One region of the Methylobacterium sp. Leaf93 genome, then DNA from elsewhere that is predicted to be linked to it. Evidence: predicted binding sites of a transcription regulator. Region 1 holds the regulator's gene; the other holds the start of a gene.

Region 1 (3,727 bases):
CCCATATCCAAACCCATTCACACGCTGTGGGCGGGGTTGCACGTGACCAGTTTTAAATTAGGCACAAAAGTCGCCATTGGCTACGTTGCCTTGCTGACAATGATGATTGTACTGACCATCTATGGTGTATTCCAAGTAAAAACCATAGACAGCAAGCTGATAGAAATCAATAATTTGAATTCCGTCAAGCAGCGTTATGCCATCAACTTCCGTGGAAGCGTGCACGACCGAGCCATCAGTTTGCGTGATGTCACGCTCGTGGCGGATCAAGCGGGCCGCGACGCGGCGCTCGCCGACATTACGCGGCTGACCGAAGCTTACGCCCGATCGGCGGCGAGCATGGACCGGATGTTCGCCGAACGGCCCGACACCTCTGCCGAAGAGCGGGCGATCCTCGGGGACATCAAGCAGACGGAAGCCAGGACCCTGCCGCTCATGAAGGCCGTGATCGACAGCCAGCAGTCCGGGGACGTCGGCAAAGCCCGAGCGATCCTCATGCAGGATGCGCGGCCGGCCTTCGTCGAATGGCTTGCGCGCATCAACCGATTCATCGACCTCCAGGAAGCCCGCAATCAGGCCACCGGCGCCGATGTCCGCGCGGTCTCTCAAGCCTTTACCGTCCTCATGCTGGCGCTTTGCGCGATGGCCTCGCTCATCGGCTGCGGCTTTGCGGTTTGGGCCTACCGGGCCATCCGGTCGCTTCGCCCGCTCACCGCCGTGATGCTGAAGCTCGCCAAGGGGGAACTCGACGCCGCCGTTCCGGAAACGCGGCAGCGCGACGAGGTCGGTGACATAACGCGGGCGGTGCGCACGTTCAGAGACAATGCCCTCGTCGCACGGGGCCTGACGGAGGAGCGGGCAGCCGAGCAGGCACAGAAACTGCGTCAAGCCGAGCAGATCGATGCGACGACGCGAACGTTCGAAACGACGGTGAACGGCATTGTGGCTCGGGTGGATGCCGCCGCTGCCGAGATGCAGGCGACGGCACGGGCAATGGTGGGTACTGCGGCACAGACCGCCTCGCAGTCGATCTCAGTGGCGGCAGCGGCCGAGGAAGCGGCCTCGAATGTCAACACAGTGGCGGTGGCGACGGAAGAACTCGGTTCGTCGGTGCAGGAGATCGGCCGGCAGGTCGACGGTTCGGCCGATCTCGCCACCCGCGCGGTGGCTGAGGCCGGCGAGACCGCCGTGCTGGTGCGGGATTTGAGCGAAGCGGCCACCCGCATCGGTGACGTGGTGGCAATGATCTCCGGCATCGCCGGTCAAACCAACCTCCTGGCGCTCAACGCGACCATCGAGGCTGCCCGCGCAGGCGAGGCCGGACGAGGCTTCGCGGTGGTCGCAGCCGAGGTCAAGGAACTCGCGAACCAGACCGCGAAAGCAACGGAAGAGATCGTCGGTCAGATCGGCCGCATCCAGTCTTCGACAGGTCAGGCGGTCACGGCCATCGACGGCATCGCCGGGCGTATCCGCGAGATCAGTGGTGTGGCGACCTCGATCGCGGCGGCCGTGGAGCAGCAGGGTGCGGCGACCCAGGAGATCGTGCGCAACGTTTCCAGGGCGGCGACGGGCACAGGCGCGGTGACGAGCAATATCTCGGGAGTCGCTGGCGCGGCCGAAGAAACGGGTACGGCCGCGAGCCGGGTGCTTGAGGCGGCCTCCGAACTGTCGCGCCAATCCGAGCACCTCGCCACCGAGGTCGGGCAGTTCCTGACGACGGTACGAGCAGCCTGACCCTCATCAGGCGGCGTGTCCCTGAGCAGGTTTCGCGGAAGCGGCCCCCGGTTCTGCGATAGAAAACCCGCGACACAGCGAAGAGCCAAGCAGGGTGAAGCGTTGTCTTGCCAACGTGAATCTGCTTAGCCCTCCGGGAAGCGAGATCGTGTCGGAACGACCGCCGGAAGTCCGGGATCGACCTCACGATCTCGTATCGGCAGGAATGGCATCGGCTCGCGGTGGTGGCCCGGAGGCAAGGCCACCCGCCTTCGTCACGATGGGGGTGCTCGTCTGGACGGAGCAGCGCGAACCCGGCCGTGGTCTCACTCGTCCGTCGAGAACATCTCGTCGAAGGAATAGCCGGAGCCACGCACGGTGCGGATCGGGTCGCTCTGGCGCGGGCGGTTGATGGCCTTGCGCAGGCGGCCCACATGCACGTCCACCGTGCGCTCGTCGATATAGACGTCGTGCCCCCAGACCCCGTCGAGGAGTTGCTCGCGCGAGAATACCCGGCCGGGGCTCCGCATCAGGAATTCGAGGAGCTTGAACTCGGTGGGTCCGAGATGGATCTCGCGGCCCTGGCGGCGGATGCGGTGGCTGACGCGGTCGAGCTCGATGTTGCCGGCGACGAGCAGGTCCGCCACGTGGCTGGGCTTGGCCCGGCGCAGGAGCGCGCGGACCCGGGCGAGCAGTTCCGGCACCGAGAACGGCTTGACGATGTAATCGTCGGCGCCGGTGCCGAGGCCGCGGATGCGGTCGCCCTCCTCGCCCCGCGCCGTCAGCATGATCACCGGCAGCCGCTCGGTCTCGCGCCGGGCGCGGATACGGCGGCACAGCTCGATACCGGAGAGACCGGGCATCATCCAGTCGAGGAGGACGAGGTCGGGCACCTGCTCCTGAAGGCGCAGATCGGCCTCGTCGCCGCGGGCGGCGGTATCGACGACGAAGCCTTCCGCTTCGAGGTTGTAGCGGAGGAGAAGGGTCAGGGCCTCCTCGTCCTCGACGATCAAGATGCGCGTACTCATGCGGGTGTTTTCAGGGTGAGGGCGGCCGTCCCGTCACGCACAGGACAACCGCGCGAGGATCGTGCCGGAATGGCCCGACCGGAGGGACGGTCAGGCGCTGGCGGGCAAAGACACGGTGGCGTAGTTCGACGCGTCGTTCTTCGGGCGATCCTGTTCGGCCAGATCGTTCGTGCCGGTGACGAGGTAGTGGATCGTCTCGGCGATGTTGGTGGTGTGGTCGCCGATCCGCTCGATGTTCTTGGCGCAGAACAGCAGATGCGTGCAGAACGAGATGTTGCGCGGGTCTTCCATCATGTAGGTCAGCAATTCGCGGAAGAGCGAGTTGTAGAGCGCGTCGATGGCGTCGTCACGCTCCCAGACGTCGAGGGCGGCCTTCACGTCCTGGCTCGCATAGGCGTCGAGGACGTCCTTCAGCTGCTCCTGCACCAGGTCGCCCATGTGCTGGACGGCGATGACGATCTTCTGCGGCTGAATCTGCTCGGCGATGGCCACTACGCGCTTGGCGACGTTCTTCGACAGGTCGCCGATGCGCTCGAGATCGTTCGAGACGCGGATGGCCGAGACCGTCTCGCGCAGGTCGATGGCGAGGGGCTGACGCTTGGCGATGAGCAGGATCGCCCGCTCCTCGATCTCGTGCTGGAGGGCATCGAGGCGCTTGTCGGCGCCGATCACCGCCTGGGCCAGGGGCACGTCCCGGCGCACCAGGGCGTTGCCGGAATCGGTCATCATCTTCTCGGCGATCCCGCCCATCTCGGAAATCGAGCGGCGCAGGTTTTCCAGTTCCGTGTCGTAGGAACTGACGATGTGGGTGGACATGCTCGCACTCCTCGACCGAGGCCGCCTCGGGCGGCCCGCATCGCGTAGATCGGGACCGGTGCCGCGGAACGCGGCCCCGGCGGGCTCAGCCGAAGCGGCCGGTGATGTAGTCCTGGGTCTGGCGCTTCTCGGGGTTCATGAAGATCCGCGTGGTGGGGCCGAACTCCACC
Region 2 (3,727 bases), on a different contig from region 1:
CCGCGCGGCGAGCCGATGTCGAGCCCCTCCAGGGCCAGGCGCGCCTGCCGCGCCGCGATCTCGGCGGCGGTCTGGGCGTGGGCGCCCGACACAGCAAGGCCCGATAACAGGGCTGCGGACGCCGCGAGAGGAAACGAGCGGAGCATCATCCCTCGGAAAAAAGCATGTCCCGGGGCGACCGTCCCCGCTCGTGCTCTATCACGACGAGCATGACAGGGCTGCAACCGAGCCGAGGCAGCTGGGCGACCAGCGGCTTTCCCCGTCCGGTGTGTCACGCTGCCCACATCCGCATCGGGACAGCGCTGGAAACAGCGCTTTACCGGCCGGTCCAGTTCGGCGGGCGCTTGGCCAGGAAGGCCTCCATGCCCTCGCGGAAATCGGCGCTGGTGTAGCACATCAGGATGAGGTCATCGCCGGGGCGCTCGCCCTCCGCCTCTGCCTCGGCGTCTAGCCGGCGCAGGCCTTCCTTGGTGGCCCGCAGGGTCAGCGGTGCATGGCCGGCGAGCTGCGTCGCGAGTTCCGTCGCCCTGGCGGCGAGGGCGGCGGCATCCTCCACCACCTCGCCGACGAGGCCGGCCGCGAGCGCCTCCTCCGCGCCGAACAGGCGGGCCGTGAAGATCATGTCCTTCACCCGGGCGGGACCGATGAGGCCGGACAGGCGCCGCAGGTTGGACATCGACAGGCAATTGCCCAGAGTCCGCGCGATGGGAAAGCCGAACCGGGCGTCACGCGTGGCGATGCGCAGGTCGCAGGAGGCGGCGATGGCGGTCCCGCCGCCAGTACAGGCGCCGGCGACGGCGGCGATGACGGGCACGCGCAGACGCTCGAGCGCGCCCAGGACCCTGTCCATGAAGCGCTCGTAGCCGAGGGCATCCTCGGGACGGGAGAAATCACGGAACTGACTGATGTCGGTGCCGGCGGCGAAGGCTTTCTCGCCGGCGCCGGTGATGACGAGGACCTTGATCCGCTCGTCCGCCTCGATCCTGTCGCAGAGGTCGATGAGGCCCTGATACATCGCGAAGGTCAGCGCGTTGCGCGCCTGCGGCCGGTTGAGAACGATGCGGGCGATGCCCGCCTCGTCGGTGGCGAACAGGATCTCGTCGGTGGCGCTCATGCGGGATTCCCATGCCGGACCGGCCGAGAATCGGCCCGTCCGATACGGGTCTTGCCCATCCCGGCCGCTTTGGGCAACCGCATCCGGCCGAGCAGTACCCCCGTTTGGTCAGAAGAGGGCGGGGACGAACATCTCCTGCGGCACCGGCTGGCGGGCATAATCCTCGTGGCGCATGCGCTCGGGCAGATGCACCGGCGGGTGCTCCACGTCGCCATAAGGGATTTGCGTGAGGAGATGGCTGATGCAATTGAGGCGGGCCTTCTTCTTGTCCACGGCCTCGACCACCCACCAGGGCGCTTCGGGAATATGCGTGCGGGCGAGCATCACTTCCTTCGCCTTGGTGTAATCCTCCCAGCGGCGACGGGATTCGACGTCCATCGGCGAGAGCTTCCATTGTTTCAGGGGATCGTGGATGCGCATGTTGAAGCGCAGCTCCTGCTCTTCGTCGGTAATCGAGAACCAGTATTTCAGCACGATGATGCCGGACCGCACCAGCATGCGCTCGAATTCCGGCGCGGACTGGAAGAATTCCTCGTACTGGTCCGGGGTGCAGAAGCCCATCACGCGCTCGACGCCGGCCCGATTGTACCAGGAGCGGTCGAACAGCACGATCTCGCCGCCCGCCGGCAGATGCGCCACGTAGCGCTGGAAGTACCATTGCGTGCGCTCGCGCTCGTTCGGAGCCGGGAGCGCAGCCACGCGGCAGACGCGGGGATTAAGACGCTGAGTGATGCGCTTGATCGCGCCGCCCTTGCCGGCCGAATCCCGTCCCTCGAAGATCACGACCACGCGTAGTTTCTGGGCCTGGACCCAATCCTGGAGACGAACCAGCTCGTGTTGCAGCCGGAACAGCTCCCGGAAATAGATCTTCCGGTCCATGGTGGGCAGACGAGGTTTGGCATCGATTTCGCTAACGAGCTGCTCGAGGCGCTCGTCTTCGAGCTCCATCTCGAGCTCTTCATCGAAATCGTCCGCCATCTCTCGACGAATAGCCTCGATATCGAAAGGGCGAGTCCCGGCGCGCGTGCCATCCATAGTATTGCCTTCCTGATGAATGGGAATCATCCGGGCGCTTGGATCACAACTGTATGACAGTGAGGAGACCCTGCCGGCAGCAGCAAACAAATTTCTTTATTAGAATCGTTTAATTCAGCATCGAAGGCCGGGGGATTAAGAATCGCTGGACTCCTGCTCAGCTTCTGGTATGCGGCGTTTATTGAATCGATACGAGTTTCGCCGACACCTGAGCGGCAAGACAATGATTTGAACGGTCTTAGAAGACGCACTTCATTGTCGATGCGTAACAAATACATGCCCAGAGGAGCAAAAGGCTCTTTCATCAGCTACATAATAGGAGATAAAATACCATGGAACGTTACATAGTCCGTTTCGTCAAGCCGGTATCCCTCGCTGTCATCACCTTCTTCTCAGTTTATTTTCTGACCGGAAGTTCCTTCATCGGATTGATCGTGAGCAGCATCCCGTTGTTGCTTGGCTGGCTCGGCATCATGGAAATGTTCGCCTACGGCATGGCGGCGACGGTGTTCATCGTTGCCGTCGTCTGGGCCGTCGTTCCGGCCGATATGAAGGTCTTCGTCGGACATCAGGCCACCGCTTTCACACAAGAGCTCCGCAAGGAAGCGGACAAGGGTCTGAACCGCAAGGAAGCCGACGGCAGCGTCAAGGAAGCCGACAAGGGCGTCGTGACCCGCTGAGGATAGCCAATCGTCGTCGCCCCCGCCTGCGGATCGCTTGACCCGCAGGTCGAGCATCGATCGGCGGAGGTGCCCCTCCGTCATCACAGTGTCGCCCAGCGTTGCGATCCAGCGCGATAGTGAGCCGGCATTTTGCCGGCCATGATCGCCGCGACCGCACCATGCAGCACCTTCTCATTGAGGAATCCCCCCTCCCGGGGCTGATCTTCGCCCTCACCTTCGACGCGGAGGGACGGGGACGCCAGGTTGGACCAGGGGACGGGATTCCCTCGCTGGACGACCCGGATCACGGCTTCGTCTGGCTCCATGTCGACCTCGTCGATGCGCGGACCGAGGCGCTCATCCTCGAAGGGCGCCTCGGCCCGGCCCGGCTCGCCGCCGCGACCTTCGCCCGCGACGAGCATCAGCGCGTCGTCGTGGACGGGCCCCATGCCGGTTTCGTCATCGCCGACCGGGAACGCGCCTTCGACGGTTCGTCGAGCGAGGAGCCGAACGGCCGTCTCCATTGCATCCTCGGCCCGCGCTTCCTCGTCAGCGGCCGTCGCCACGCCACGGCCTGCGCGGTGGCCGCCCGCGACGCGGTCTTGTCCGGCACCCTCGTCCCCGGCCCGGCCAAGCTGCTGGAGCGCTTCGTCGGCAGCACCGTCGAAGCGCTGATCGCCACGGCCGAGCGCCTGTCCTCCTCCCTCGACGCCATCGAGGACGACATGCTCGACGAGGCCAAGGCGGACGACCCGAGGCCCCTGGGACCGATCCGCCGCCAATCCGTGCGCTCCCACCGGCAGCTTGCCGGGTTGCGGGCGGTGTTCCACCGGCTCGAGGACGAAGCCGGCACGGAGGGAGATCAATTGCCCGAAGCGGTGGGCGCCATGGCCGCGCGGGTGGTCCAACGTCTCGA

The links. The regulator PhoB, encoded in region 1, activates phosphate uptake and scavenging genes when phosphate is short. The targets are predictions, from matches to a motif close to TGTCATNNANCTGTCAT.
Region 2: the regulator PhoB is predicted to act here: its motif matches at 2,192-2,208, upstream of ppk2 (polyphosphate kinase 2).

Annotation. Positions count from the first base shown of each region.
Region 1 covers NZ_LMMS01000001.1:134,954-138,680, forward strand. The annotation lists gene ASF26_RS00640 (methyl-accepting chemotaxis protein) at 43-1,734, shown strand; gene phoB (phosphate regulon transcriptional regulator PhoB) at 2,040-2,741, opposite strand; gene phoU (phosphate signaling complex protein PhoU) at 2,832-3,557, opposite strand; gene pstB (phosphate ABC transporter ATP-binding protein PstB) at 3,643-3,727, opposite strand, start outside.
Region 2 covers NZ_LMMS01000031.1:37,000-40,726, forward strand. The annotation lists gene ASF26_RS21065 (carbohydrate porin) at 1-149, opposite strand, end outside; gene ASF26_RS21070 (enoyl-CoA hydratase/isomerase family protein) at 317-1,114, opposite strand; gene ppk2 (polyphosphate kinase 2) at 1,223-2,149, opposite strand; gene ASF26_RS21080 (hypothetical protein) at 2,584-2,829, shown strand; gene ASF26_RS21085 (CorA family divalent cation transporter) at 2,991-3,727, shown strand, end outside.